Regions from separate parts of the Streptomyces sp. NPDC052101 genome, predicted to be linked through region 2. Evidence: riboswitches for the same ligand, from Rfam matches in the RefSeq annotation. Region 2 holds a riboswitch; each other region holds the start of a gene.
What was found. Region 2 has a riboswitch for cobalamin ahead of AB0L75_RS01645 (CbtB-domain containing protein). Riboswitches for the same ligand answer to the same signal wherever they lie in the genome.
Positions count from the first base shown of each region.

Region 1: linked by a shared signal. The riboswitch ahead of AB0L75_RS25940 (ribonucleoside-diphosphate reductase subunit alpha) and the one ahead of AB0L75_RS01645 (CbtB-domain containing protein) in region 2 are both predicted to bind cobalamin.
Region 3: linked by a shared signal. The riboswitch ahead of AB0L75_RS13040 (cobalamin biosynthesis protein) and the one ahead of AB0L75_RS01645 (CbtB-domain containing protein) in region 2 are both predicted to bind cobalamin.
Region 4: linked by a shared signal. The riboswitch ahead of AB0L75_RS30380 (HoxN/HupN/NixA family nickel/cobalt transporter) and the one ahead of AB0L75_RS01645 (CbtB-domain containing protein) in region 2 are both predicted to bind cobalamin.

Region 1 is NZ_JBFAWH010000015.1:94,565-102,000, forward strand. Features, by position in the region: gene nagB (glucosamine-6-phosphate deaminase) at 1-39, shown strand, start outside; gene AB0L75_RS25920 (GntR family transcriptional regulator) at 195-959, shown strand; gene AB0L75_RS25925 (DUF3311 domain-containing protein) at 1,100-1,363, shown strand; gene mctP (monocarboxylate uptake permease MctP) at 1,360-2,979, shown strand; gene AB0L75_RS25935 (GNAT family N-acetyltransferase) at 3,053-3,559, shown strand; cobalamin riboswitch at 3,595-3,737, shown strand; gene AB0L75_RS25940 (ribonucleoside-diphosphate reductase subunit alpha) at 3,862-6,225, shown strand; gene AB0L75_RS25945 (ribonucleotide-diphosphate reductase subunit beta) at 6,225-7,238, shown strand; gene AB0L75_RS25950 (cytochrome P450) at 7,328-7,436, opposite strand, start outside.
Region 2 is NZ_JBFAWH010000001.1:372,738-380,173, forward strand. Features, by position in the region: gene AB0L75_RS01635 (TetR/AcrR family transcriptional regulator) at 1-624, shown strand, start outside; gene AB0L75_RS01640 (CbtA family protein) at 686-1,450, opposite strand; gene AB0L75_RS01645 (CbtB-domain containing protein) at 1,476-1,697, opposite strand; cobalamin riboswitch at 1,736-1,888, opposite strand; gene AB0L75_RS01650 (histidine phosphatase family protein) at 1,998-2,591, shown strand; gene AB0L75_RS01655 (DUF3995 domain-containing protein) at 2,610-3,176, opposite strand; gene AB0L75_RS01660 (DHA2 family efflux MFS transporter permease subunit) at 3,427-6,018, opposite strand; gene AB0L75_RS01665 (hypothetical protein) at 6,345-6,761, opposite strand; gene AB0L75_RS01670 (hypothetical protein) at 6,764-6,928, opposite strand; gene AB0L75_RS01675 (SWIM zinc finger family protein) at 7,169-7,436, opposite strand, start outside.
Region 3 is NZ_JBFAWH010000005.1:276,668-284,103, forward strand. Features, by position in the region: gene AB0L75_RS13035 (cobyric acid synthase) at 1-1,464, opposite strand, end outside; gene AB0L75_RS13040 (cobalamin biosynthesis protein) at 1,461-2,423, opposite strand; cobalamin riboswitch at 2,521-2,662, opposite strand; gene AB0L75_RS13045 (hypothetical protein) at 2,819-3,046, opposite strand; gene AB0L75_RS13050 (inorganic phosphate transporter) at 3,078-4,328, opposite strand; gene AB0L75_RS13055 (lysozyme) at 4,483-5,238, opposite strand; gene AB0L75_RS13060 (class II aldolase/adducin family protein) at 5,428-6,090, shown strand; gene AB0L75_RS13065 (alpha/beta fold hydrolase) at 6,205-7,332, shown strand.
Region 4 is NZ_JBFAWH010000020.1:63,935-71,370, forward strand. Features, by position in the region: gene AB0L75_RS30340 (PqqD family protein) at 1-143, shown strand, start outside; partial or broken gene AB0L75_RS30345 (alpha/beta fold hydrolase) at 217-714, shown strand; gene AB0L75_RS30350 (SDR family oxidoreductase) at 849-1,085, opposite strand; gene AB0L75_RS30355 (hypothetical protein) at 1,070-1,324, opposite strand; gene AB0L75_RS30360 (cold shock domain-containing protein) at 1,497-1,931, shown strand; gene AB0L75_RS30365 (hypothetical protein) at 2,043-2,219, opposite strand; partial or broken gene AB0L75_RS30370 (beta-ketoacyl synthase N-terminal-like domain-containing protein) at 2,219-2,596, opposite strand; gene AB0L75_RS30375 (metalloregulator ArsR/SmtB family transcription factor) at 2,783-3,157, opposite strand; cobalamin riboswitch at 3,237-3,426, shown strand; gene AB0L75_RS30380 (HoxN/HupN/NixA family nickel/cobalt transporter) at 3,453-4,562, shown strand; gene AB0L75_RS30385 (allantoin permease) at 4,873-6,522, shown strand; gene AB0L75_RS30390 (copper chaperone PCu(A)C) at 6,542-7,054, opposite strand; gene AB0L75_RS30395 (heavy metal translocating P-type ATPase) at 7,051-7,436, opposite strand, start outside.

The sequences.
Region 1 (7,436 bases), on a different contig from region 2:
CACACCTACGACAACAAGCCGGACTGGCAGGGGATCTAGTCCCAGATGGACTAGACCAACCCTGGTGGCAACGGTATACAGAGGAGATCACGGAGCGTGCGGGTGGACTCCTGAGCCCCGAAGCCGTGCCACGATGTGAGCCGTGGCCGATGCCAGTCGGTCGCTTTCGGCATCCGGAGCCGGGAAGGCGGAGCATGAGCACCGACGTCAGCAGTGCGGAGAACGAGGCCGGGACGACCGTCCGTACGGCGCGCGTGCCCAAGTACTACCGCCTGAAGAAGCACCTGCTCGACATGACGGAGACGCAGGCTCCGGGCACGCCGGTCCCGCCCGAGCGCACCCTGGCCGCCGAGTTCGACACCTCCCGCACCACCGTCCGCCAGGCCCTGCAGGAACTGGTCGTGGAGGGCCGGCTCGAACGCATCCAGGGCAAGGGCACCTTCGTCGCCAAGCCCAAGGTCTCCCAGACGCTCCAGCTCACCTCCTACACCGAGGACATGCGCGCCCAGGGCCTGGAGCCGACCTCGCAGCTGCTGGACATCGGCTACATCACCGCCGACGACCGGCTCGCCGGGCTGCTCGACATCAGCGCCGGCGGGCGCGTACTGCGCATCGAGCGACTGCGCATGGCCAACGGCGAGCCGATGGCGATCGAGACCACCCATCTGTCGGCCAAGCGCTTCCCGGCCCTGCGCCGTTCCCTGGTGAAGTACACGTCCCTCTACACCGCCCTCGCCGAGGTCTACGACGTCCATCTCGCCGAGGCCGAGGAGACCATCGAGACCTCGCTGGCCACCCCCCGCGAGGCGGGCCTGCTCGGCACCGACGTGGGCCTACCGATGCTGATGCTCTCCCGCCACTCCCTGGACCGCGAGGGCAAGCCGGTGGAGTGGGTGCGGTCCGTGTACCGGGGGGACCGCTACAAGTTCGTCGCGCGGCTGAAGCGGCCGACCGAGTAAGTCCCGCGACGGGCAGGGCCGGTGGCGTTCGCTGAATCGATATACCGATATACGGACGAGGTCTTCCGCTGTCGCGACACCGTCACCTAGATTGCCTGCGCATTACCCAGGTGATCAGCGAGGGGACGGAGAGCCGTGGCATGTCCGAAGCACCTGAAGTGAGACCACCGGTGGTGACACCGGTCCGCGTGATCATCGGCCTGTGTCTCGTCGCGCCCTTCGTGGCGATGCTCTGGGTCGGCTCCTACGCCAAGACGGACCCCGCGTTCATCGGGATCCCGTTCTTCTACTGGTACCAGATGCTCTGGGTGCTGATCTCCACCGCGCTCACCATGACCGCGTACAAGCTGTGGCAGCGCGACCAGCGCGCCCGCGGCCCCCGGAAGGGCGGTGAGGCGCGGTGAAGAACGGCGTCAACGGCGTCGCGCTCGGCGTCTTCATCTTCTTCTTCCTGGCCGTCACGGTCATGGGCTTCCTCGCCGCACGCTGGCGCAGGGCCGAGAACGAGCACTCGCTGGACGAATGGGGCCTGGGCGGACGCTCGTTCGGGACCTGGATCACCTGGTTCCTGCTCGGCGGCGACCTGTACACGGCGTACACCTTCGTCGCCGTACCGGCGGCGATCTACGCGGCGGGCGCGTCCGGCTTCTTCGCGGTGCCGTACACGATCCTCGTCTACCCGCTGATCTTCACGTTCCTGCCCCGCCTGTGGTCGGTGTCCCACAAGCACGGCTATGTGACGACGTCGGACTTCGTGCGCGGCCGCTTCGGCTCCAAGAGCCTGTCGCTCGCGGTGGCCCTGACCGGCATCCTGGCGACGATGCCGTACATCGCGCTCCAGCTCGTCGGCATCCAGGCGGTGCTGGACGTGATGGGGGTCGGCGGGGACAGCGCCAGCAACTGGTTCGTACGGGACCTGCCGCTGCTCATCGCCTTCGGTGTGCTGGCCGCGTACACCTACTCCTCCGGTCTGCGCGCCCCCGCCCTGATCGCGTTCGTGAAGGACGCGCTGATCTACATCGTCATCGCGGTGGCGATCATCTACATCCCGATCAAGCTGGGCGGGTTCGACGAGATCTTCGCCAAGGCGGGCCACGCCTTCAGCCAGGTCAACCCGGCGACCGGCAAGCCGCGCGGCGCGCTCGTGCCGCCGGAGGCGGGCCAGTGGACGTACGCCACGCTGGCGCTGGGCTCCGCGCTCGCGCTGTTCATGTACCCGCACTCGATCACCGCGACCCTCTCCTCCAAGAGCCGTGACGTGATCCGCCGCAACACCACGATCCTGCCGCTGTACTCCCTGATGCTCGGCCTGCTGGCCCTGCTGGGCTTCATGGCGATCGCGGCCGGCGTGAAGGTCACCAACGGGCAGCTGGCGATTCCCCAGCTGTTCGAGGACATGTTCCCGGACTGGTTCGCGGGCGTGGCGTTCGCGGCGATCGGCATCGGCGCCCTCGTACCGGCGGCGATCATGTCGATCGCGGCGGCGAACCTCTTCACGCGCAACATCTACCGGGACTTCATCAAGCCGGACGCCACGCCGAAGCAGGAGGCCCAGGTCTCCAAGCTGGTCTCGCTGCTGGTGAAGGTCGGCGCCCTGGTCTTCGTCCTCACCATGGACAAGACGGTCGCGATCAACTTCCAGCTGCTGGGCGGCATCTGGATCCTGCAGACCTTCCCGGCCCTGGTCGGCGGCCTGTTCACCCGCTGGTTCCACCGCTGGGCGCTGCTCGCCGGCTGGGCGGTCGGCATGGCGTACGGCACCATCGCCGCGTACGGCGTCGCTTCCCCGACCCAGAAGCACTTCGGCGGCTCGGCGAAGCAGATCCCCGGCATCGGCGAGATCGGCTACATCGGCCTCACCGCGTTCGTGCTGAACGCCGCGGTGACGGTGGTCCTGACCTTCGTCCTGAAGGCCGCGAACGCCCCCGAGGGCATCGACGAGACCAAGCCGGAGGACTACACGGCGGACGTGGGCGACCCTGGAGTCACGACCGAGCTGCCGGTGGGCGCCGGCCACTGAGGTGTCCTGATCACGGGCCGTCGGAGGCTGATCCGGCGGCCCGTTGTCGTGCCTGTCCGGCACACTCGGTGCCATGGACTTCGTGATCAGGCAGGTGACCCCCGACGACTACGAGACCCTGGGCAAGATCACCGCCCAGGCCTACCTCCGGGACGGCCTCCTCGACTTCGGGGAGAGCGACTGGTACCTCGGCAAGCTGAGGGACGTGGCGAAGCGCGCCGCCGACGCGGATGTGCTGGTCGCCGTCGAGGACGGTAGGGCGCTCGGCGGTGTGACCTTCGTGCCGTCGGGCGGTCCCATGGCCGACATCGCCCGCCCCGAAGAGGCCGAGATACGGATGCTGGCCGTCGACCGGGCAGCGCGCGGCCGGGGAGTCGGCGAGGGCCTCGTGCGAGCCTGCGTCGACAGGGCGCGGTCCGTCGACGGCTGCGTACGGATCGTTCTGTCGACCAAGCGCACCATGCACGCGGCCCACCGCATCTACGAACGCCTCGGCTTCGTTCGTACTCCCGGGCGGGACTGGAATCCGCTGCCCGGGCAGCCCGACATCACTCTGCTCACCTATGAGTTGACGCTCTGAGACCAGTGCGACACAACATCTGGGGGTGACACGACAGCCCGGCACTAGATGTATGCTCGTCCTCGCTGTCGCCGCAGGGGAATCCGGTGCGAATCCGGAACTGTCCCGCAACGGTGTACTTGCGTGCATCCGCACGCTCGTGTCAGTCCGAGGACCTGCCGACAGCGCGCACCCGGCCGTCCGGCCGGTGTGCCCTGACGTCCGGGCCTCGTGGAGTGGGCCGGTGGACGCGACGCCGCGTGCGCTCGTGACTGCCCCCTGCCCTCCGCAAGGCCCCCGTGCCGAGCGAGGGAGAGCCCCACGTGACCATCGCGCCAGCAGATCCGGTTTCAGCCAGCGGCCTGGACACCGACGGTCCCGGTGCCGCGTTGCTGCGCACCCTGACCGAGCTGACCGCCGACCTCCCCGACGCCGACCCCGGCCGGGTCGCCGCCGCCGCGCTGCGCGGCCGGTCGGCGCGCGCGGACGAGTCGGAGCTGCGCGAGCTGGCCACGGAGGCCGCCGCCGGGCTCATCTCCGAGGACCCCGCCTACTCGAAGCTGGCCGCCCGGCTGCTGACCACCTCCATCCGCGCCGAGGCCGCCTCGCAGGGCGTGACGTCCTTCACCGAGTCCGTCGCGGTGGGCCACCGCGAGGGCCTGATCGCCGACCGCACCGCGGAGTTCGCGCGGCTGCACGCGGCCCGCCTCGACGCCCTGGTCGACCGGGCGGCCGACGACCGCTTCGGCTACTTCGGCCTGCGCACGCTGCACAGCCGCTACCTCCTGAGGCACCCCTTCACCCGCAAGGTCATCGAGACGCCCCAGCACTTCATGCTGCGGGTCGCGAGCGGCCTGGCCGAGGACGACACCCCTCGCTCCGTCGACGAGGTCGCGGCGCTCTACGGGCTCATGAGCCGCCTCGACTACCTCCCGTCCTCCCCCACGCTCTTCAACTCCGGCACGCGGCACCCGCAGATGTCGTCCTGCTACCTCCTCGACTCCCCGCTGGACGAGCTGGACTCCATCTACGACCGCTACCACCAGGTGGCCCGGCTCTCGAAGCACGCCGGCGGCATCGGTCTGTCGTACTCCCGGATCCGCAGCCGCGGTTCGCTGATCCGCGGCACCAACGGGCACTCCAACGGCATCGTCCCGTTCCTGAAGACCCTGGACGCCTCGGTGGCCGCCGTGAACCAGGGCGGCCGGCGCAAGGGAGCGGCGGCCGTCTACCTGGAGACCTGGCACTCCGACATCGAGGAGTTCCTGGAGCTGCGGGACAACACCGGTGAGGACGCCCGCCGTACGCACAACCTGAACCTCGCGCACTGGATCCCGGACGAGTTCATGCGTCGGGTCAACGCCGACGGGCAGTGGTCGCTCTTCTCCCCCGCCGACGTGCCGGAGCTGGTGGACCTGTGGGGCGAGGAGTTCGACGCCGCCTACCGCAAGGCCGAGGCAGCGGGCCTCGCGAAGAAGACCCTGCCGGCCCGTGAGCTGTACGGCCGGATGATGCGCACCCTCGCACAGACCGGCAACGGCTGGATGACCTTCAAGGACGCCGCCAACCGCACCGCCAACCAGACGGCCCTGCCGGGCCATGTGGTCCACTCCTCCAACCTCTGCACGGAGATCCTGGAGGTCACGGACGACGGGGAGACCGCGGTCTGCAACCTGGGCTCGGTGAACCTCGGTTCCTTCGTGGCCGGCGGGGACATCGACTGGCAACGGCTGGACGAGACCGTCCGCACCGCCGTCACCTTCCTCGACCGCGTCGTGGACATCAACTTCTATCCGACCGAGCAGGCGGGACGGTCCAACGCCAAGTGGCGTCCCGTGGGCCTCGGCGCGATGGGGCTGCAGGACGTCTTCTTCAAGCTGCGTGTGCCCTTCGACTCGCCCGAGGCCAAGGCCCTGTCCACCCGGATCGCCGAGCGGATCATGCTCGCCGCGTACGAGGCCTCCGCCGACCTCGCCGAGCGCAACGGCCCGCTGCCGGCCTGGGAGAAGACCCGTACGGCCCAGGGTGTGCTGCACCCCGACCACTACGGCGTCGAGCTGACCTGGCCCGAGCGGTGGGACGCCCTGCGCAGGCGCATCGCCGGCACGGGCCTGCGCAACTCGCTGCTCCTGGCCATCGCCCCGACGGCCACCATCGCCTCCATCGCGGGCGTGTACGAGTGCATCGAGCCGCAGGTGTCGAACCTGTTCAAGCGCGAGACCCTGTCGGGTGAGTTCCTGCAGGTCAACTCGTACCTGGTGCAGGACCTGAAGGACCTCGGCGTGTGGGACGCGCGCACCCGCGAGGCGCTGCGCGACTCTAACGGCTCGGTGCAGGACTTCGCGTGGATCCCCGAGGAGGTGCGGGCGCTGTACCGCACGGCGTGGGAGATCCCGCAGCGCGGCCTGATCGACATGGCGGCGGCCCGCACCCCGTTCCTGGACCAGGCGCAGTCGCTCAACCTCTTCCTGGAGACGCCGACCATCGGCAAGCTCTCCTCGATGTACGCGTACGCCTGGAAGTCCGGCCTGAAGACGACGTACTACCTGCGCTCCCGCCCGGCGACCCGGATCGCTCGTGCCGCCCAGGCGCAGACTCCCGCCGCCATCCCCGTCCAGCAGGTCGCCGAGCCCGACGCCGTCGCCTGCTCCCTGGAAAACCCCGAGTCCTGCGAGGCCTGCCAGTAATGACTACCCGTAACGCCAATCTGCTCGACCCGGGCTTCGAGCTGACTCTCCGCCCCATGCGCTACCCGGACTTCTACGAGCGCTACCGGGACGCGATCAAGAACACCTGGACCGTGGAGGAGGTCGACCTCCACTCGGACGTCGCCGACCTCGCGAAGCTGACCCCGGCCGAGCAGCACCTGATCGGCCGACTGGTGGCCTTCTTCGCGACGGGCGACTCGATCGTGGCGAACAACCTGGTCCTGACGCTGTACAAGCACATCAACTCCCCCGAGGCGCGGCTGTACCTGAGCCGGCAGCTCTTCGAGGAGGCCGTGCACGTCCAGTTCTATCTGACCCTGCTGGACACCTACCTCCCGGACCCGGACGACCGCGCCGCCGCCTTCGACGCGGTCCAGAACATCCCCTCCATCCGTGAGAAGGCCGAGTTCTGCTTCAAGTGGATCGACTCGGTGGAGAAGCTCGACCGGCTGGAGACGAAGGCCGACCGGCGTCGCTTCCTGCTCAACCTGATCTGCTTCGCCGCGTGCATCGAGGGTCTGTTCTTCTACGGCGCGTTCGCGTACGTCTACTGGTTCCGCAGCCGGGGTCTGCTGCACGGTCTCGCCACCGGCACCAACTGGGTGTTCCGCGATGAGACCATGCACATGTCCTTCGCGTTCGACGTGGTCGACACCGTGCGCAAGGAGGAGCCGGACCTCTTCGACGACGAGCTCCAGCAGCAGGTCGTCGACATGCTGAAGGAGGCCGTCGAGGCCGAGCTGCAGTTCGCGCGCGACCTGTGCGGCGACGGTCTGCCGGGCATGAACACCGAGTCGATGCGGCAGTACCTGGAGTGCGTCGCCGACCAGCGGCTCACCCGTCTCGGCTTCGCCCCGGTGTACGGCTCGGAGAACCCGTTCTCCTTCATGGAGCTGCAGGGCGTTCAGGAGCTGACGAACTTCTTCGAGCGCCGCCCGTCGGCGTACCAGGTCGCGGTCGAGGGCACGGTCGACCTGGACGAGGACTTCTGAGTCGCCTTCCGTACACCGTGCCGTGAACGCCTACCGGCGCGTGTTCCGGGGCCCGCAGGCCTCCTGAGCACGCGCCGGTAACAGGTGGCCTACCAGGGCATCGCCCGCAGCCGCAGGTCGTGGGGGCGCAGTGTGATGCCCACGCGGGTCGTGTCGTTCGACCCGCTGACCTGCTCGAAGCGGTACTTCGCCGAGATC
Region 2 (7,436 bases):
GTGGCCGAGGGCCCGGCCGCCGTCTCGCTCCGTGCCATCGCGCGCGAGATGGGGATGACCGCTCCGGGGCTCTACCGCTACTACGCCGACCACCGCGAGCTGGTGCAGGCACTCACCGCGTCCCTCTACGAAGAGCTGGCCGCCGCCCTGGAGCACGCCCGCGACCGGGCGGCCGAGCAGTCCCCCGGCGGCCGCTTCACCGCCACCGCACGAGCGCTGCGGGCCTGGGCGCTGAGCCACAGGCCGGAGTTCACCCTCGTCTTCAGCAAGCCGATCCCCGACGCCGACTGCGCACCGGGCGACCCCTGCCACACCGCCAGCTGGCGCTTCGGCGGCGTCTTCGTCGGCCTGATGATGGAGTTCTGGCGGGCGGGCACCGTCCCGCTGCCGGAGCCGGGCGCCCTCGACCCGGACTGGCTCCCCCAGTTGGAGGAGCTGCGGGAGCACATCGGCTCCGAGCCGCCCCTGGAGGCGCTCTACGTCTTCGTCCTCGCCTGGTCCCGCCTGTACGGCATGGTGTCCATGGAGGTGTTCGGACATCTCGACTTCGCCCTGACCGATCCCGGACCGCTCTTCGAGCACAACCTGCGCGACATCGTGGGGCTACTGGAGGCCGGCCCGTGAAACGCCGAGCAGGCCCCGACCGGTGTGCGGGTCGGGGCCTGCGATCGTGCGCTCTTCGGCCTCAGCGGGTCACGGCAGTGGCCCCTTGAGCCGAGTCCTTCTTCCTCGCCTCGGCCGGCCGGGGCGCGAGCACCCGCTCGGCCAGCAGCCCGAAGATCAGCCCGAAGGCGGTCCACAGGGTCAGCTGGATGGCGAGGGCCGCCAGCCGGAACTGCCAGAGCAGGGTGGCCGAGAAGTCCTTGGGGACCTCGTTGACGGCCGGCAGGAACGCGTACGCCAGACCGACGGCCAGGACGAAGAACGCCCCTGCCGCGACCGTGGCGTTCCAGTTGCCCAGGCGTGGTGCGAGGCGCTTGCCCAGAATCACCGTGGCGATCGCCAGCAGCACGCTGAGCAGGATCATCAGGAAGTACAGCGTCGTGCGCCGGCCGATGGTGTCGGGGTTGCCCACGGACGGCGGGCCGGCGGGGTACTTGAGGAACGGCACGACGTAGACGGCGATCAGGCCCGCCGCGGACAGCAGCAGCGCGCTCGCGCGCGGGCCGAACCGCCCGATGCGGCCGAGCGCGAAACAGTACGCGAGGGCGGCGATGCCGCCGAACGCCACGCCGTAGACGAGGACGCCGGTGGCCAGGCCCCCGGTGGACTGCATCGAGCGGCTGACGATCTCCATGCCGTGCTCGTGGGAGTGCGCATCCTCGTAGGCGATGGCCGAGTCGACACGCGGCTCGCCGAGGAAGTAGGCGACGACGAGGGCGAGCAGGCCCGCGGCGAGCCCCGCGAGCATGCCACGCACCAGGAGGTTTCTTACGGTTGCCGAGTTCATGGACGCGTACGCTGCCCCGTCGCCGTCAGTGGCAGGGGAAGCCGAGCAGGTGGCGGGCGTCGTGCACCCACTCGTGGACGCTCTCGCCGGACACGAGCGAGGTGGCGCCCTGCTCGGCGCCGACGAAGTAGAGCAGAACCATCATCAGGATGCCGAAGAAGACCGCCCACGGGGCGATCGCCGAGATCGGCAGCTTCGCCGGTACGGCGGCGGGCGTGGTCGTGGGCTGAACAGCGGACTGCGCCATGGCAGGACCCTCCTGGGGAACTCGCGTCCCGTCTCGGTGGTGCACACGACGACGGATGCGGGTCTGACTTGCCCGGCCTTCGCCGTCCCGCTCGGGGACGGCTCGCGCTGGGCTTACAGTGGCGCGACCGTGCCGGATTCCCACCGACTTCCGCCGTGCCGTCGTCAACAACGACCAGAAAGGTACCGCGAGGGAGGGATCCGGCCAAGGGCGCATACAGCGGCGCTCAAGCGCATCCGATGCGCCGCACTACCCCCAGAGCCCTTTGTTGAGGCACCAGTTGGACACGGGAACATGAACATGACCAGTCGAGTGACATTGATCTCAGCGGCGATGAGCCGGTCGCTGCGCGAGGCCCGCTTCGACGACGGGTGTCCGCTCGACGCGACCGCGGCGGACCGCGCCCGCTCGGCCGCCGGCCTGCTTCCGGGCAGTGACCGAGTGATGGCCTCTCCCACCGTCCGGTGCCGTGAGACCGCGGCCGCCCTCGGCCTCGAACCCGTCTGCGCACCGGAGTTGGCGGCACTCGACATGGGCCGCTGGCGGGGGCGGACACTCGACGAGGTCGCCGCCGCCGAGCCGGACGCGGTCGCCCGGTGGCTGGCCGATCCCGCGTCCGCCCCGCACGGCGGGGAGTCGGTGTGCGCCCTGGGCGACCGAGTCGCCGCCTGGCTCGCGGAGGCCGCCCGGTGGTCGGGCCGGACCGTGGCCGTGGTGGAACCGGAGATCGTACGGGCCGTGGCCGTGCGGGTACTTGACGCACCGGGGCCGGCGTTCTGGCGCCTCGACGTGCCTCCCCTGACCGCGACCGAACTCAGCGGCCGGTCAGGACGCTGGAACCTGCGGCTGGGGCAGCCGCTCGCGCACGTCGCCGGGCAAGGCCGCACCGGCTGAGGCCCATCGGGGTGGTCCTCACGCTCGTGCCGACGGGCCGGCGAGGTTCCGGCCGGCCGCGGCCGATGGCCGGGTGCGCCGCTGGAAGGCCAGGGCCATGGCGGTGAACAGCAGGCCGCCGAGCATCCAGTAGGGCTCGTACACGAGGACGCTGAACCGGTCCTCGCCGGTCAGCGGCTTTCCGCGCTGACCGGTGAGGAACACCGCCAGGTCCACCATCGAGGGCGCGGCATGGCCGACCATGAGCAGTGCGCAGCCCCAGACCCCGAAGAGCATCAGGCGGCGCGGGAAGAACAGTCCCCAGCGCTGCACCAGGGCGAGCGCGAGGGCGGCCCCGCCCAGGTTCATCGGTATGGCGATCAGGTCGATGACGAACAACGGCCTGTTGTCGACCAGGGATTCGCCCGGTGGCAGCCCGATGGTGCCGCCCAGCGCCCAGTAGCAGTGGAACGCCGCGAACACGACCATCCACACGCATGCGGTGAACGCCGCCCTGCGCTGCCATGCCGTCGCGGGCGGGGTGCGGCGGGCCCGCTCGGTGACGCGGGCGGCCGTGCGGTTGACGGTGGCGGGTCTGCTTTCCATGGCGTTCCCCTCGCGGTGGACGGTCATCCCGTCGGATGCCGGGTCAGGCGGACAGCTCGGATCCATGCCCCATCGGGCAGCCGTAGCCTGTATCGCCGCCGGACCCGGGGTCCCGCTGTTCGCCGGGAGTGGCTTGAACGTGACGGTGGGCCCCACACAGTTGGCCGAACCTGTGTGCGACGCGGCGCGGACGGCCCGCCTCACTCTCGGCAGCCCCGAGCGGGGGAACTGAGGGCCGCGCCGGCTTCCGCTACCGGGACTCCTCCTGGTGGGACAGTTCGAGGTCGAAGCCGCTCATGCCGCTGCCGTCCAGGCGGACCGAGGCGGCGACGGGGGCGTAGCCGCTGGCGATGACGGTGTACTCGCCGCCGTCCAGGTCGGTGAACCCGTACGCGCCGTCGCGTCCGGTGATCGTGGTGCCGACCACGTTCCCGGCCGAGTCCAGCAGGGTGACCTTGGCCTCGTCGAGGGGGTCGCCGGTGGCGGTGCTGACGACGCCGTGCAGCCGGGCGCCCGGTTCGAGCCGGATCTCGCAGCTGTCCGCGGCTCCGGGGACGACGTCGACCGCGAGGGCGGCCGGACGGTGTCCGGGCGCGTTCACCACGAGCGTGTAGCCGCCGGGGACCAGGTCGGCGAGCACGAAGGCGCCGTCGGCGGCCGAGCTGCCGCGCGCCACGACCTCTCCGCGTACGTCGGTGGCGACCAGCAGGGCGCCCGGCAGCGGGTGTCCGTCGGCGGCGTCGCGGACGGACCCGGTGAGGGCGACGGTGCCGCCGAGCGTGAAGTCGCACTCGACCGGCTCCTCGCCGACCGGCACCGTGACGGCCTGCGGCTGCCGCGAACCGGCGGCGCCGATCAGCACATAGGTGCCGGGACCGGTGACGGCCAGGGCGTAGGCCCCGTCCGCGCCGCTGACGGCACGGCCGAGCTGCCGGCCGCCCATGTCGATCAAGGTGATCACGGCCTGCGGCACCGGCCCGCCCGCGCCGTCCAGCACCCGGCCGCGGACGCCGTACCGCGAAGCGCCCGGCTCGGGTTCGAACCTGTCGGCCGGCGGCCCGGCGGCGGTCCGGCTCCCGCCGGATGCCGGTGCGGCGGCGGGCTGCTCGGGGGCACGGCCGGCGGCGGACTCGGCGGTGGTAGGTGCGACCGGGTCCGCGGGGGCGGGCCGCTCGGCGACCGCGGTGGGTGCGGCCGGGTCGGGGGTGGTCGTCGTGGCCGGAGCCGGGTCGCCGTTCTCCTCCGCGGCCCGTGCCTCCAGTCCGGAGACCTGGCGCAGCGGCACCTCCTTGGTCCACACCGCGACCAGGAAGGCCAGGACCGTCACGGCCGCCGCGATGAGGAACACGAGCTGCATCGAGTCGGTGAAGCCGGCCTTGAACGGCTGGGCCAGCCGCGGGTCCAGCCGCTGGATGAACGAGGAGTCGTCGAGCACACCCGAGCCGCTGCCGCCGCTCGCCCCGGGGTGCTTGAGCATCTCCAGGACCGGCGCGTTCGCGGGGTCGGCCCGCACGGCCGGGTCATGGACCGCGGCCTGGAACGCGGGCGTTCCGGCGGCCGCCCGGAAGGCCGAGCTGATCTTGTCGCCGACGGTGCTGAAGAGGACGGAGAGGAAGACCGCCGTACCGGCGGTGCCGCCCATCTGGCGGAAGAAGGTGGCCGACGCGGTCGCCACGCCCATGTCCTTGGGCTCGACGGCGTTCTGCACGGCCAGGGTCAGGATCTGCATGCACCCGCTGAGGCCGATGCCGAACAGCGCCATGTAGGCCATGGTCTCCGGCAGTGCCGTGTTCCACTCCACCCGGTAGTGGAACAGCAGCATGGCGGCGATCATCAGCAGGGTGCCGACGATCGGGAAGATCTTGTACTTGCCGGTCTTCTGGATGATGCCGCCGACCACCATGGTCCCGGCGATCATCCCGACCATCAACGGCAGCATCAGCAGGCCGGACCTGGTGGGGCTGACGCCCTTCACGATCTGCAGATACAGCGGGATCATCATCATCCCGCCGAACATGCCCATGCCGATGAGCACGGACAGCAGGCTCATCTTGCTGAACACCGCGCCGCGGAACAGCCGCATCGGGATCAGGGCCTCCTCGCCCATGGCCCGTTCGACGAAGACCCAGGCGATCAGGCCGACCACGCCGACCGCGTAGCAGACGCAGGCCTTCGTGGAGGTCCAGCCCCAGCTCTGGCCCTGTTCCGCCACCAGCAGCAGCGGCACCACGCCGAGGGCGATGGTGAGCGCGCCCCACCAGTCGATGCGGTGCTCGCGCCGGGTGTGCGGGAGGTTCAGCACCTTGGCGACGACGAACAGCGCGACGATGCCGACGGGTACGTTGACCAGGAACACCCAGCGCCAGCCGGCGATGGCCAGGATGCTGCTGCGGCCCGCCAGGAAACCGCCGATCAGCGGGCCGATCACACTGGAGGAGCCGAACATCGCGAGCATGTAGCCCTGGTAGCGGGCCCGCTCGCGGGGCGGGACGATGTCACCGATGATCGCCAGCGCCAGCGACATCAGGCCGCCCGCGCCGATGCCCTGGAAGGCCCGGAACGCGGACAGTTCGGTCATCGAGGTGGCGAACGAGCAGGCGGCCGAGCCGACGATGAAGATCGTGATGGCCGCCAGGAAGTAGGGCTTGCGGCCGTAGAGGTCGGACAGCTTGCCGTACAGCGGCGTGCTGATGGTGGAGGTGATCAGGTACGCGGTGGTGACCCACGCCTGCGCGCTCAGGCCGTGCAGATCGTCGGCGATGGTACGGATCGAGGTGCTGACGATGGTCTGGTCGAGGGCCGCGAGGAACATCCCCAGCATCAGGCCGCTGAGGATCGTCATGATCTGACGGTGCGTCAGCCTGCCGCCGGCCGGCGGTGCCGACCCGGATATCGCTGTGGCTCCCCCGCGGGCCGGGGATGCGGACGTGGTCATGCGTGCGGATCTCCTTGCCTCACCTCGCCGTCCGGGCCCTGCCCGGCTCCGAGGCCCGTGTACGTACGGTCCACCGGCGCACGGCTCCCTCTCGGCCTCTTGGACGGCCCGTGCCGATCATCACTTACGTTCCGTTGCTTGCGGCTACCAACTGAGTGTAGATCCTGGCGGGGGACAGGCTCGGTCGCGGCCCGTGCCGCTCGCCGAGGCCCGGCGCCGCACCGTCGGGACCGTCAGGGCATGGCCAGCCAGCCGATCACACCGACCAGGCCGGACAGGGCGAACCCGATGCCGCAGACCGTGAGCAGCCGGCGCAGCATCCGCCCCGCCCCCGGTGACCACAACGCCGCGCCGATCCGGCCGCCCAGCCGTGGCATCACCGTGGAGAACGCACCGCACAACGCGGAGAGGCCGGCCACCAGTGCCACCACGCAGGCGAAGAGCCCGGCCAGCCGTCCGGCCGTCGGGGCCACCCCGACCGGATAGCAGTGGCCGCCCGCGTCCTGCTGGACGGGCAGCGCCGTCCCTTCCTTGTAGGACTCGCCGATGGAGGCGAACTGGTTCACCACACGGTGGTCGTCGGAGCGGAAGACGCCGAAGCAGTCGGTGTGGCGCTGCCTGCCCGTGCCCGAGGTGGAGCAGCTGTGCATCTTCAGCAGCCCCGGGTGCCGGAGAGGCGCGTGGAGTACTTCAGGTCGCCGGCGAGACCCACGCCTCCGCCGATCCCGAGGCCGCTGAACAACACCCCGACGAACACCATGACCAGCGTCATGCCGATGCGGCCCGGCACCGTCCTCGGTACGCTCCGGTCCCTCACCGTGTGCCCCTTGCCCGCCCTCACCGGTCTCACGTCTCCCCGCCCGCCCGATGCCGATCCGGCCGGTCATGAAGCCATCGGCCCAACGGCCCACCGGGCGCCGGCGCACGCCCCGTCCCACCACACGGGACCCACACGGATCATGCGGCGCACTCCGCGACCGCTGCCGCGACCGGCCGTGCCCGGCCGCTCCCCGTACCGGACCGGCCGGTCCGGCGGCGGGACCCCGGCGGACAAGCCCTACAGGTCGTCCGGTGTGCCGAGCCCGGTCAGCGCGCCCACCGGGTCCAGGTCGGGCGTGCCGCGGGGCCACCAGTCGTCCTGGCCCGGCTCCGATTCGTAGGCGTACCACAGGCCGTCGCGGCCGAGTCTGAGCTGGACATGGCCGCGGGGGTGGGTGAGGTGGTTGCGCCAGGGGCGGAACGCCGGGAGGTCGGCGGCGAGCAGCAGCGGGCGGGCCCGGTCGAAGCGGCCGGCCGGCGGGTCCCAGGCCTCCTCCAGGACGGCC
Region 3 (7,436 bases), on a different contig from region 2:
CGCGTCCGTGTCCGCGTGCTGTTCGATCAGGTCGCCGAGCCGGTCGAGCTGCTCCTCGCGCAGCGCGGCGAAAGAGGTGTCCGGCGCCGGCACGAAGCGGCGGCCCGCGGCGGCGGCCACCTCGCGCAGGAAGGCCCGGCGGAAGCCGTCCGACTCCAGCGAGCCGTGCCAGTGCGTGCCCCAGGTCTGGCCGACCCGGCAGCCGTCCAGGCTGTGTCCCTCGTCGTCGGAGATGAACGCGTCCCCTGCCTCTACGGAGGCGACGCCGTGGTGGATCTCGTACCCCTCGACCCGCTCGCCGAGGGCCTTCCCGGCCGGCCGGGTCAGGGTCTTCTCGCGGGCGAACCGCACCCGCACGGGCAGCATCCCGAGCCCGTCGACCGCGCCGGCGCGCGATTCGACCTCGTCCTCGATGTGCTCGCCGAGGATCTGGAAGCCGCCGCAGATGCCGAGGACGGGGCGGCCTTCGGCGGCCCTGCGCACCAGGGCGTCGGTGAGCCCGCGCTCCCGCAGCCACTCCAGCGCGCGCACCGTGCCCCGGGTGCCTGGGATCACCACCAGGTCCGCGTCCGCCAGCTCCTCCGAGCGGTCCACGAACCGCACCACGACGCCCGGTTCGGCGGCCAGCGCGTCCACGTCCGTGAAGTTGGACATCAGCGGGATCGCGCACACGGCGACCCGCAGCACGTCCTCGCCGACCGGGGGCGTCACGGTCGACTCCCGCACGGTGCCGCGCAGCGAGACCCTGAGCCCGTCCTCCTCGTCGATGCCGAGCCCGTGCCGGAACGGCAGGACGCCGTAGGTGCGCCGCCCGGTGAGGCCCTGGAGCATCTCCAACCCGGGCTCCAGCAGGCTCACATCGCCGCGGAACTTGTTCACCAGGAACCCGGCGACCAGCTCCTGGTCCTCGGGCGAGAGCAGGGCGACGGTCCCGAAGAAGGAGGCGAAGACGCCTCCGCGGTCGATGTCCCCCACCACCAGCACGGGCAGCCGCGCGTTCCGCGCGATCCCCATGTTCACGATGTCGGTCCGGCGCAGATTGATCTCGGCCGGGCTGCCCGCACCCTCACAGATCACCGCGTCATACGTGCCCCGCAACTCGGCCAGGCAGTCCAGCACCGTGCCGAGCAGCTTCTGCTGCCGCCCGCCGTGATAGCCGCGCGCGCTCAGCTCGCCCACCGGCCTGCCCATCAGCACGACCTGGCTGCTCTGCTCGCCGCCCGGCTTGAGCAGCACCGGGTTCATCAGCGCGGTCGGCTCGATCCGGCAGGCCTGGGCCTGCATGGCCTGGGCCCGTCCGATCTCCGCGCCCTGGCGGGTCACGAAGGAGTTGAGCGACATGTTCTGCGCCTTGAACGGCGCGACCTTCACTCCCTGGCGCACCAGCCACCGGCAGATCCCTGCCGTCACGACGCTCTTGCCTGCGTCGGAGGTGGTGCCTGCGACGAGGAGTCCCCCGTTCACTTCCCACGTCCCTTCAGACCTTTGACGCTCTTGACCATCAGGCGCGCGGCGACCGTGGTGCCGAGCGCGAGCAGACCGACGCGGCGGGAGAGCCGTACGGCGCGGTCGACGTCGGTGGGCCGAACGGCGCGTCCGGCCTCCCCGTTGAGCACCGGGCGGTGCTCGACCCGGCTGCCGTACGACAACGTGCCGCCCAGGCGTACCCCCAGCGCGCCCGCGAACGACGCTTCGACGGGGCCGGCGTTGGGGCTCGGGTGCCGGTGGGCGTCGGCCCGCCAGGCGCGCAGGGCACCGCGCGGGTCGGGTCCGGCCGCGGCGGCGAGTACGGCGGTCAGCCGGGCCCCCGGCCAGCCGGCCAGGTCGTCGAGCCGGGCCGAGGCCCAGCCGTAACGCCGGTACCGGGGCGACTTGTGACCCACCATCGCGTCCAGTGTGTTGACCGCCCGGAAGCCGAGCAGTCCGGGCACTCCGGCCACCGCGCCCCACACCAGCGCGCCCACCACGGCGTCGGAGGTGTTCTCGGCGACCGACTCGACCACGGCGCGGGCGATCCCGTCGGCGTCCAGCGCCTGCGGGTCCCGGCCGCACAGATGCGGCAGCCGCGCCCGCGCCGCCTCGACGTCCCCGCGTTCCAGGGCGCCTGCGATGGTGCGGGCCTCGCGGGCGAGCGACGTACCGCCGACGACAGTCCAGGTGGCGGCGGCGGTCAGTGCGACGGAGGCGGCGGGGCAGGGGCGTACGGCGCGTATGGCGGCCGTGCCGAGTGCGACGGCGCCGCCGGCGCACACCACGGTGTGCAGGGCGCCCCAGCCGCGGTGGTCGTGCCACAACGCGCGGTCCACGGCAGCGGCCGCACGACCGAACGCGGCGACCGGATGCCCGCGGCGCGGATCGCCGAGGAGCAGGTCGCCGAGAAGGCCGGCGGCGGCGCCGTACGCGTAAGTGCGATCGGCACCCATCGGTTCAGCCGGCCGTGGGAACAGGAGCAGGCCTGGCAGGGGTCCTTCGGCAGCCGAGCATGGCGATCTGGGTCCTCACTCAGGGTGTCCGCGCCCTGGTTCGACGAGATTCGGCGGTGAGAGTTCCTGGCTTCCGGGGTTCTTCCCCGGTGACAGTGGCGGGACCGCGCCGGATTCGCACCGGCTTCCTCTCCTGCCGCCGTACATGGCGTGGGCAGTCCACCACGCGCCCGGAACGGCCGTCAACTTGCCGTTGACCTGCACGGGGAGAGTGTGCCGATCCCCACATCGCGGGGCGCCCGAGGCTCTTGAGCACGGCGAAGGCTCCCCTCCGTGATGCCTGGAGGGGAGCCTTCGGGACGCTTGGTCCGCAGGGGGTGATGCGTGGCGGGCCGTCAGGCCTTGGCGACGATCAGGTAGATGCCGTACGCCACCGCCGCCGCGCACGCGGCGAAGCAGACGTAGGCGCCGGTGACGGCGAGGTTGGCGGAGCCGCCCTGCGCGGCGGCCTTCTCGCGTCGTGCCAGACCGTTGACGCCGAGGGTGAACAGGGCCACCAGGGCCACGGTGAACACGAGGCTGACGCCGAAGACGGAGCCGAGGGCCGCCCAGTCGATCTTCATGATGCTTCCTTCGGTAACCGGGTGGCCGGGGTCAGACGGTGGCGGCCGGCGGGGCGGCCTGGGGCGCGGGCTCGGCGGCGGCCGGGGAGGCGATCGTGGCCGTCAGGCCCTCGCTGATCGTGCCCGCCGGGGGCGGGGTCACGGCGGCGATGGCGGTGGTCACCACGCCGGCCGGCTCCGTGGGCTCGGCGACGACGTTGGTGTGGTCGACGACCTCACGGCGGGAGTACTTCCAGATCGCGGCGCTCGCGGCGACCAGGAAGACGGCGACGGCGGCGGTGCCCCAGTCGCCCAGGTCCGTGACGGACTCGGCGCCCGCGCCGACCAGTGCGGCGGCCGGCAGGGTGAGCACCCAGGCGACGGCCATACGGGTCGCGGTGGACCAGCGGACCACCCCGCCCTTGCGGCCGAGGCCCGCACCCATCACCGAGCCGGAGACGACATGCGTGGTGGAGAGGGAGAAGCCCAGGTGGGAGGAGGCCAGGATGGCGGTGGCGGCGCTGGTCTGGGCGGCGAAGCCCTGGCGCGGCTCCAGCTCGGTCAGGCCCGTGCCCATGGTGCGGATGATGCGCCAGCCGCCGATGTAGGTGCCGAGCGCGATGGCCAGACCGGCGGAGAGGATGACCCAGACCGGCGGGTTGGAGCCGGGGGAGATGGCACCGCCCGCGATCAGCGCGAGGGTGATGATGCCCATCGTCTTCTGGGCGTCGTTGGTGCCGTGGGCGAGGGAGACCAGGCCGGCGGAGGCGATCTGGCCGGCGCGGTAGCCCTTGCGGGTGGCCTCGCCCTCGGCCTTGCCGCCGATGCCGTAGGAGAAGCGGGTGGCCAGCATCGACGCGGCGCCCGCCACGACCGGCGCGGCGACGGCCGGGAGCAGCACCTTGGTGACCAGGACGTCACCGTGCACGGCACCGAGGCCGGCGGAGGCGACGGTGGCGCCGATCAGACCGCCCATCAGGGCGTGCGAGGAGCTGGAGGGCAGGCCCACCAGCCAGGTCACGAGGTTCCAGAGGATCGCGCCGACCAGGGCGGCGAAGATGACCTCGGGACGTATGCCGTGCTCGTCGACGAGACCTTTGGAGATCGTGTTGGCGACCTCCACGGAGAGGAAAGCTCCCACAAGGTTGAGGGCGGCCGACATGGCCACCGCGACCTTGGGCTTGAGTGCACCGGTCGAGATGGTCGTGGCCATCGCGTTGGCGGTGTCGTGGAAACCGTTCGTGAAATCAAACGCGAGTGCGGTTACCACCACAATCGCGAGGATCAGCGAGAAGTTTTCCATTTACCCAGGCAATCGTTCGAGGTCATTGGCTGTTGGACCGTAGGCAACCTGGATGAACGGAAGGTGAACTGAGGCGGGCGTGGGGGTGTCTGAGGGGAGGGGTTGATGTTCCGTTTCCCTCCGGTTCGGCACCGGCGCCCCAGGTGCCCCTTGGCTATCGGCTACGCGCGAAGACCCGCAGCCGGCTCGCGGACCCGTTGAAGAGATCCTGGTCACCCGGCAGCCGGCCGCGGGACTTGTGCTGCCAGAAGGTCCAGTACTGCCAGCCGCCCGGCAGCGTCCCCGGCCGCTTGGTGCTGTGGCGGGCGATCCACAGCGGGTTGCTCTTCGAGAACGCGTGGCTGTTGCCGGTGCACAGCTTCCACCACTGGGTCGTCGTGTAGATGACCGGGCGGCGGCCGGTCTTCCGCTTGACCTCGTCGCTGAAGGACCGGACCCAGCGGACCATCCGCTTCTTGCTCATCCCGTAGCATTTGTGCTTCTTGTTGTACGGGTTGTACTCGATGTCGAGCGCGGGCGGCAGCGTCCAGCCGTCCGCCCGCCAGCCGCCGCCGTGCCGCACGAAGTACGCGGCCTGCTTGGCGCCGGAGGACTTGTCCGGCAGCGCGAAGTGGTAGGCGCCCCGGACCAGGCCCACCTTCCGGGCACCGTTGTACTGCTGCGCGAAATAGGGGTTGCGGTAGCTCGTCGACTCGGTCGCCTTGACGTAGACGAACCGCGCGCCCTTGGACCGGGCGGCCGGCCAGCCGACGCGCTTCTGGTGCGACGAGACGTCGTGGCCGCGGGGCTTGCCCGTGGCCGGCGCCGGAGTTCCGGCCGCCGCGGTGCCGGTGCTCGCGAGGGCGAGCGCCGCCGTGGCCGCCACGAGGACACCGGCGCGGCGACGGGGACGAGTGCGTACACGGGCCATGTGTCTCCCCGGGTCGGCGGACGGAGGATCGTCCGGCGGGCAAGGGGGTCCATTGAAGGCCTGAAGATCATCGAATCGACGCCCATTTGCGGCGATTCACCCCTACTTCCGCCCATTCGGGGGTACGCACTTCCGGCCGGAAGCTCCCGTCCGCCCCCTGTCCGAGAACACGGCTGGCAGGATCACGGCATGGCTGAACAGCGACGGGAAGCGGAACCGGAACGCATCTGGGCGGAACTGGTCGCCACGGCACGGCGGACCGTAACCGACGGACTGGTGGTCGGCACCTCGGGCAATGTCTCGGCACGCGCCGGGGACCTCGTGCTGGTCACCCCGTCGGGCGTACCGTACGACCGGCTCGGCCCGGACGACATCACCGGCGTCGACCTCACCGGACGCCAGGTGCTCGGCACGCTGGTGCCGACCAGCGAACTGCCCATGCACCTCGCCGTCTACCGCACCACCGACGCCCGCGCGATCGTCCACACCCACGCCGTGCACGCGACGGCGGTCTCCACGCTCGTGCCCGAGCTGCCGCTGGTCCACTACATGGCCGCCGCCCTCGGCGGCCCCGTCCGCGTCGCCCCCTACGCCACCTACGGCACCGACGAACTCGCCGAGCACATGCTCCGCGCCCTGACCGACCGCTCCGGCTGCCTGCTGCAGAACCACGGCACCATCACCTACGGCGCCACCCTCGACCAGGCCTACGACCGCACCGCCCAGCTGGAGTGGATGTGCCGCCTGTGGCTGACGGCGTCCTCCATACCGGGCGTGCCCCCGTCCCTGCTGACGGAGGCACAGCTGAAGGAGGTGGGGGACCGCCTGAAGGGGTACGGCCAGCGGACGTGACCACCGCTTCCCGCCTCCCGCTCACCGTGACCCGCCGCGATGGCGCCCAGCCACGACGCGGACCGTCCCGCCGCTCCGCTGGCCGGTGACGGCAACCCCCACGACACTGGAGCCGTGGGCACCGTAAAAGCGACCGCCACCGCAGCCACCGCGGTCCTCGCCGCAGGGATCGCATCCGTCGCCGCCGGCCGGTTCGCCAGCGACGCCGCGCTGAAGGCACCCGCCGGCCGTCCCCTGCCCACCGAACCCCGCCTCACCGTGCACGGCACGGCCGCCGGCCGGATCACGCTCACCCGCGATCTGGCCTCGCTGCGCCCCGGCACCTACGGCCTCGCCGGCGACGGCTCCCACGCGATCGTCGGCCCCGTCCTGGAGGCGGCCCGGCACGCGGCCGACACCGTCGTACGCCGCCTGGAGCGCGTCACACACGGCACCCTCGCCCCCGGGGACGCGGTGTGGCTCACCCCGAACCTCCACATCGGCAATCCGGCCGCCGCCCTCGGCCTCGACCACGCCGACATCGACGTGCCCGGCGAACTCGGCGAACTGCCCGCCTGGTTCGTGCCCGGGGCCCGGGACACCTGGGTGATCGCCGTGCACGGCCTCGGCACCACCCGGGAACAGGCCATGAACCTCATGGCCCCGCTGCACGCCCGCAGGGTGCCGGTCCTCGCGCTCGCCTACCGCGGCGACCTCGGCGCCCCGCGCCCGCACGACGGACTGAACCACCTCGGCGAGACCGAGTGGCGCGACCTGGACGCGGCGATCCGCTACGCCGTCCGCTACGGCGCCCGCCGGGTCGTCCTGCTCGGCTGGTCCACCGGCGCCACCATGGCCCTGCGCGCCGCCGAGCGCTCCCCGGTGCGCGAGCGCATCACCGGGCTGGTCCTCGACTCCCCGGTGCTCAGCTGGGAGGCCACGCTGCGCGCCCTCGCCCGGGCCCGCCACACCCCGCAGCCGCTGCTGCCGCTCGCCGTACGGGCCGCGCAGGGCCGGGCCGGCCTGCACGCCGACGGGGTCGCCGAGATCACCGACCCCGCCCGGCTCACCGTGCCGACGCTGATCTTCCACGGCCCCGACGACCAGGTGGCCCCCTGGGAGTTCTCCCGCCGCCTCGCCCGCCGCCGCGCCGATCTGGTCACCCTGCACACCGTGCCGCAGGCCCCGCACGCGGCGATGTGGAACGCCGATCCGAAGGAGTACGAGGAACGGCTGCGCCGCTTCCTGACCCCGCTGGTGTGACGGCTTCCTGGTCCCGCTGGTGCGGCGGCGTCCCGATCCCGCTGGTCCGGCGGTCGCCCGGCTCCGCCGACGCGGCCGCGGGCGGCCTCGGACCGCGCCGGTGC
Region 4 (7,436 bases), on a different contig from region 2:
CGCACGTCCTGGCGTCCCGATGGAGCACCGACCCGGTCAACATGTGCGCCGATCTGGAGGTCTGGGTCGGGGAACTGTGCGATCTGGGGCTGCTCGCGACGGAACCCCACGACACCGGGGAGTACCGCGAACACCGGGGATGACGGGCAGTCACATCCCTTTCCGCACCATGCGTTCCACGCACGGCACCCCTGACCTGATCCGCGGCGACCCGGACGGCAGGACCGCCAGGACGAGCCCGCCCTGCTGGACCTCGGCGAACTGGCCGACCTCGTGACAGAGGAGTTGCGCCCGTGGCTCGACCGGCCGGTGACACTCTTCGGACACAGCATGGGGGCGGTGCCGGCCTTCGAAGTGGCCACGCGGCTGGAACGGGAAGGGCGGGCGCCCACCGCGCTGTTCGCCTCCGGTCGACGCGCGCCGTCGACCTTCCGCGACGAACGTGCGCACCTCATGGACGCCGACAGCCTGATCGCCGACCTCAAGCGGCGAAACGGCACGGACACTCTATTCCTGGACGACGAGGACGTGCTGCGGATGATCCTGCCGGCGATGCGCGCGGACTACACCGCGGTGGATACCTACCGCTACCAGCCACGCCCACCGCTCGGCTGCCCCGTCCACGCGCTGACCGCCCCCGGCAGCCACTTCTTCCTCAACGAGCACGCGAGGGCCGTACAGGACGAGATCCGCAGGCGCCTCGCACGGCTGTAGCCGTACCCGCACCGGCGACGACCGGGCCGGGGGACGCGAGTGGCAGCCGCCCCTTCGAGGGAACGGCGGCCGCTGGACGTCACCATGACCGGGCGAGGCGCCAGGCAGCCCGGCAGAGGGTCATGTACCGAGGTTCATTTGCCCGCCTTGTTCACCGCCCCCGCATCCACCCGCAGCTGAGTGCCCGTCACATAGCGTGACTCGTCGGAGGCGAGGCAGGTGATGGCGTGCGACACGTCGATCGGCTGCACGTACGGGATCGGCATCGAGTTGACGTACTGGACGAGGGTCTGTTTGGCGAAGGCGTAGGCGGAGCCGCCGGGGCCCATCGCGCCGGGGCTGCCGTACGTCGATATCAGCCCCGCGGCCACGGACGTCGGCCTCCCTCGTGAACGCCCGGCGACCCGGCCTTCTCGACCAGCCGGGCCGTCTCCTTGAGGTCCTCCTCGGTCGACAGCGGGTACGGTACTGCCTCCAGGTCCTCGCACAGGTCGATCGCGATGATGTCGGCGCCCTCCTCGGCCAGCCGTACCGCGTGACTGCGCCCCTGTCCGCGTGCCGCACCTATGTTGACGACGACCTTGCATGAGACGTGAATTCGTCCCTTCACCCCTAACCCGGCTGCCCCGGGCTCTTTAGGGGGCCTCCCCTACTCCACGGAGCTGCCCCATGAGGCAGACTTGACCTGGAGAGGACCCGGCGTCCTCACAGGAACTACTGGTCTGTCTTCAGTGGCAGGGTGTTGGCCGGGCAGTGGGCCCGGCGGTTGAGGGGTTGATGGCATGGTTGCGGGTCGTGTGGTGCGGTTCGACGGTATGCGGGGTTATGGCTTCATCGCTCCCGACCATGGCGGGGAGGATGTCTTCCTGCATGTGAACGACCTGCTCATTCCTGAGCAGTATGTGCGCACCGGTCTGGCCGTGGTGTTCGAGGTCGAAGAGGGCGACCGCGGCCTCAAGGCGTCGTCGGTCCGTCTCGCCGACGGCGCAGACGTCAAGCCGGTCTCTCCGGCACCCCTTGTCGGCTCGGCCTCCGTCCCGGCGAGGCACCCGGACGGTGACGAGCCGCTGTGTGACGTGCTGAGCGCGGAAGAATTCGTGCACGAGGTGACCGAGGCGCTCCTGTCGGCCGCGCCGTCCCTCACCGGGGCCGAGATCGTGCAGGTCCGCCAGGGGCTGCTGCAGTTCGGCAAGAACCACGGATGGATCGAGGGCTGAGCGTCGGCCGGACCGAAGGCGGGGCGTCGGCTGACTCGAAAGCCGAGCGTCTGAGAAGCACGTGGTCGTCTCCGTCGCGCAGCCGTGCGGCGCGACGGAGACGACCAGTCCTCACCGCCCGAGTTCCGCGTCGAGTATGTCGAACAGCTCCTCCGTGCCGGCCTCCACGAGGTCCTCGTCCATGACCGCCTCCTCCGTCTCGAACAGCAACTCGCGCAGATAGGCCGCGAAGGCGGCTGCGGACGGGTGGTCGAAGACCAGCATCGGCACCAGGTTCCGGCCGGCCATCGCGGGTCCATGGCCAGGGCCTCGTTCGGGCTGATCCCGAAGAAGCCGGGATCGAACTCCGCGGCGTCGTGCAGGAATCCGCCTTCTCGGATGTAAGTCTTTCCCGGTTTCCCCGGCTCCGGGTCGTACAGCCCGTCGATGTCCCAGCCGCGATCCGTGGGGAACCCGGATATGGCGTCGACTCCTTCAGCGACCAGGCTCCAGAGGTCCTCCGGCGACTGCACTCCGCCCGGATAGCGGCAAGCCATCCCTACGATGGCGATCGATTCGTCGTCCGGCTTCCGTGCCGCCTCGTCCAGGCATCGGCGAGCGTCGCGCAGCTCGGCCAGCGTTCGCTTGAGGTACTCGACGAGCCTCTGCTCGTTGCTCGTGCTCACCGACTGACATCCCCTTCGGTGCGATGCGGCCTGGGATCACGTGACGTGGATGTGCTGCAGGGTTGGTGTGGCGCGAGCCATGACGCGGAGACCCTATGGAGAACACCCGCTCGGCCCAGATCCCCTACGAGCCCCTAAAGAGGTTCCCGGCACCCTTGTCCCGGGTCGCCGACGACGTCACGGCGGTCAGGCGCCGTTCGGTTCACCGTCCTGGGGCGTGCAGTGCTCCAGCAGCGCGGAGATCGGGCCGTCGACGAGCCGGTAGCGGACGATCCGGCCGTCCCTCTCCCCCTCCACGATGCCGGCGGTCCGCAGGAGACGCAGGGCCTGGGACACGGCGGTGTCCCTCATCCCGGTGGCCAGGGCGAGGTCGGTGACGGCGATGGGGCCGGCCTCGTGCAGGGCGAGCAGCAAGGCAAGACGTCCGGGGTCGGAGAGCAGGGAGAAGCGCTCGGCGAGGGCACGTACGCGCTCGGGCTCGCCGACGGCGGCGATGGCGTCGCAGACCCGGTGGCCGTCGATGGTGCGTTGCCCGGCGCGTTCCGCGGGGACGAGATGCATGGGCTCATCATGGCAGCCGTCGACGCTCGCCTCCATACCTGCTCAGTTGTGCAGGTTTGCAGCCATGACCTGCGGCCTTCTAAGGTGGGCGGGCCGTGGTGTTCGGGAAGACCGGTGCCGGCCCCCCAGGGGCTCAGTCCGGAGCGGCCCTCGCCACTGTGATCGGGGAGTTCCCGCCCCACGTATGCCACTGGCCTCATGGCCGGGAAGGCTGGGGCGGGCGCGTCGACCCGTCAGCCAGGAGACCAGCCACGGCATCACGAAGTTGATCCACGAGGTGCTGGAGCGTGACCGTATGACCGCGTCCCCAGGCGTGCCCGAGGCCGCCGCCGTCAAGTCCTTCCGCTGGCGACGCGAGGACACCGTCCGGACCGCCGGGTTGCTGGCCGTGATCGTCGCGCTGCACGTGGCCGCCTTCGGCATCCTCTTCCTGCTCGTGGTCCCGCATCACTATGAGGTCGGCAGCAAGGCGTTCGGGGTGGGCCTCGGCATCACGGCGTACACCCTCGGTATGCGGCATGCCTTCGACGCCGACCACATCGCCGCGATCGACAACACCACCCGCAAGCTGATGGCCGACGGCCAGCGGCCGGTCTCCGTGGGCTTCTGGTTCGCGCTCGGGCACTCCAGTGTGGTGGTGCTGCTGGCGGCGCTGGTCGTCGGGGGTGCGAAGCTCGCCGGCACCCTGATGAACGAGGGATCCCGCACCCATCAGGTCCTCGGCACCATCGGCACCACGGTCTCCGGGGGCTTTCTGTACCTCATCGCCGCCCTGAACCTCGTGGCGCTGTTCGGCATCGTCCGTGTCTTCAAGGCGATGCGGGCCGGACGGTACGACGAGGCGGAGCTGGAGGCGCACCTCGACTCACGCGGCTTCATGAACCGCCTCCTGGGGCGGCTCACCAAGTCCATCCGCCGTCCCGGCCAGATGTTCCCGCTGGGGTTCCTGTTCGGGATCGGTTTCGACACCACGACCGAGGTCCTGCTCCTCGCGCTGGCCGGCAACGGGGCCGCCGCCGGCCTCCCCTGGTACGCGATCCTCTGCCTGCCCCTGCTCTTCGCGGCGGGCATGAGCCTGTTCGACACCCTCGACGGCACGTTCATGAACTTCGCCTACCAGTGGGCGTTCTCGAACCCCGTTCGCAAGGTGTTCTACAACCTCACGATCACCGGCCTGTCCATCTCGGTGGCCTTCTTCGTCGGCACGATCGAACTGGTCGGCGTTCTGCACGACAAGCTCGGCCTGGAGGACGCTGTCACCGGCTGGATCGCCGCCCTGGATCTGGACAACGTCGGCTATGTCATCGTCGGACTGTTCGTGGTGGTCTGGGCCGTGGCGATCGCCTACTGGCGTCTGGCCAAGGTCGAGGAGCGCTGGAACGCCCGTGCCATGGACGCCGGCTGACGGCTTCCAGGGCGCGCCGGGGCGGTCCACCAGCACTGAGCCGAGATACCGAAACACAGGGTGAGTTCTCGGAAACACCGCGTTCACGACGGCGGGAACCGACGGTAACAACCGCTTCCTAGCGTGACCGGCCATGGGATCGGAGTCCTATCCCCGGCCGCACGCGACTCATGACGGTCCGTCGGTTCCCCCGTCCTGTCGATGACGCCAAGCGGGGCTCCTTCTTTCGTGCCGAAACACGAAGCACGAAGAACGAAGGACGACGCACCACGCACGAAGTGCCCGCACCAGCGTCATCGGGAGGCGCGACATGAGCACCACCGGGTCACGGCCGCAGACGGCGGCTGCGGCGAAGACCGCTGAGAACCAGGCGGCCAGGGAGACCCTGGAGGACTACACCCTCCGTTTCGCGCCCCGCAGTTACCGCCGCTGGACCCCCATGGTCGTGGCGACGACCGCACTCGGCGGCATCGCCTACATGGCCGACTTCTCCATCGGCGCCGGCATAGGCCTGGCCCACGGGACCGGCAACGCGCTCGTGGCGATCGCCGTGGCCGCCGTCGTCATCTTCGTCACCGGTCTCCCTCTCGCCTACTACGGCGCCCGCTACAACATCGACCTCGACCTGATCACCCGGGGCTCCGGCTTCGGCTACTACGGTTCGGTCCTCACCAGCGTCATCTTCGCCAGCTTCACCTTCATCTTCTTCGCCCTCGAAGGCTCGATCATGGCCCAGGGCCTCAAGCTCGGCCTCGGACTGCCGCTGTGGCTGGGCTACCTGGCCTCCACGCTCATGGTCATCCCCCTGGTGATCTACGGCATGAGGGCGCTCAGCAAGCTCCAGGTGTGGACGACCCCGATCTGGCTGCTGCTGATGGTCGGCCCGCTGGTCTACCTGGTCTCCACCGACCCCGGCACGGTCGACCGCTTCCTCGGCTACGCCGGCACCGACGGCGACGGCGGCGTCGACACCGCCTCCGTCCTGCTCGGCGCCGGGGTGTGCCTCTCCCTCATCGCGCAGATCGGCGAGCAGATCGACTACCTGCGGTTCATGCCGCCCAAGTCCGAGGCGAACAAGCGCAGTTGGTGGACCGCCGTGGTCATGGCCGGCCCCGGCTGGGTGGTGCTCGGCGCGCTGAAGCAGGCCATCGGTGTGTTTCTCGCCGTCTACATCCTCGCCAAGGTCGGCCCGGCCGCCGCGACCGAGCCGATCCAGCAGTTCCGCGGCGCCTTCGATGCGATGATGCCGTCCTGGATGGTCATCCCGCTGGCCGTGGCCCTGGTGGTCATCAGCCAGATCAAGATCAACGTGACGAACGCGTACTCCGGTTCGCTGGCCTGGACGAACTCCTTCACACGGGTCACCAGGCACTATCCGGGCCGCATGGTGTTCGTCCTGGTCAACCTGGGTTTCGCGCTCGCCCTGATGGAAGCCGACATGTTCAGCTTCCTCAACGACATCCTGGGCTTCTACTCGAACTGCGCGATCGCCTGGGTGGTCACCGTCGCCACGGACATCGGCATCAACAAGTACGTCCTGAAGCTGTCCCCGCTCCAGCCGGAGTTCCGCCGCGGCATGCTCCACGCCGTCAACCCGGTCGGGGTCGTGGCCTTCGTCGCCGCCTCCGGCCTGTCGATCGCCCTGTACTTCCATCTGCTGGGCGACACCCTCCAGCCGTACTCCCCCGTCGCCGCGGCGGTGATCGCCTTCGCCGTGACCCCGCTGATGGCGATCGTCACCAAGGGCAGGTACTACCTCCGCCGCGCCGACGACGGCATCGATGAGCCCCTGCTGGACGCGGACGGCAGCCCGAGCGCTCTCACCCTCGACTGTCATGTCTGCCACCAGCCGTACGAGCGCCCGGACCTGACCGCCTGCGTCACCCACGGCGCGCTGGTCTGCTCCCTGTGCCTGAGCACCGATAAGACCAGCGACCATGTGCTGCCGGCCACCGCGTAGCGGTGCCCGGTCCCTTCCGTCAGCCGGTGCCCGGGCGGACCACGACGGCCAGGGCTTTGATCCGCCCGCTGTGCCGGAAGTGCAGGACGAACGGCACGAGGTCGCCCGCGTGCCACGTCCCGCGCACCGCCACCATCACATCGAGGCCCTGCGGTGACATCGCCACGGTGCCGCCCGCCGGGACGGTGACGGAGTCCACCGCGCGCATGGTCCCGGTGTTGCGGTTCGTCGTCGTGTTGCGGCCGAGCATCGCCGCGTCGGTGGCGGTCGAGGTCACACCCGTCAACTCGTCGTCGGTGCCGCCCGCGTTGGAGATCCGGAAGAAGGCGGCGGATTCCGTGCTGTTCCCGTACGGCAGCAGCACCCGTCCGGACGTCACGTCGACGCGTGCGGGGCTGCCCGCCGCCCCGGCCGCGGTCCAGGCGGCCAGAGTGCCGAGCGCGAGCACGCATGCCGCCACGGGGGCGAGCGCGGCGCGGAGTGCCTCGCCCAGCCGGCGGCGGGAGGGCAGCCACACGGCCGGTGCCGTCACGACGCACCTCCCAGCCGCTGCGGCCGCCCCGGCTGCCAGGTGCGCAACCGCAGGCTGTTGCCGACGACGAGCACCGAACTCGCCGACATCGCGGCTGCCGCGAGCATCGGATTGAGCAGGCCCACGGCGGCGAGCGGCACGGTGAGGGCGTTGTAGCCGAACGCCCAGAGAAGGTTGGCGCGGATCGTGCCGAGGGTCCGGCGGGCCAGTCGGACCGCGTCCGCGACGGCCTCGATGTCCCCGCGGACGAGGGTCACATCGGCGGCTCCGATGGCCACGTCCGTGCCGCTGCCCATGGCGATCCCGAGGTCGGCACCGGCCAGCGCGGCCGCGTCGTTCACTCCGTCACCGATCACCGCGACGCGACACCCCCGCTCCCTCA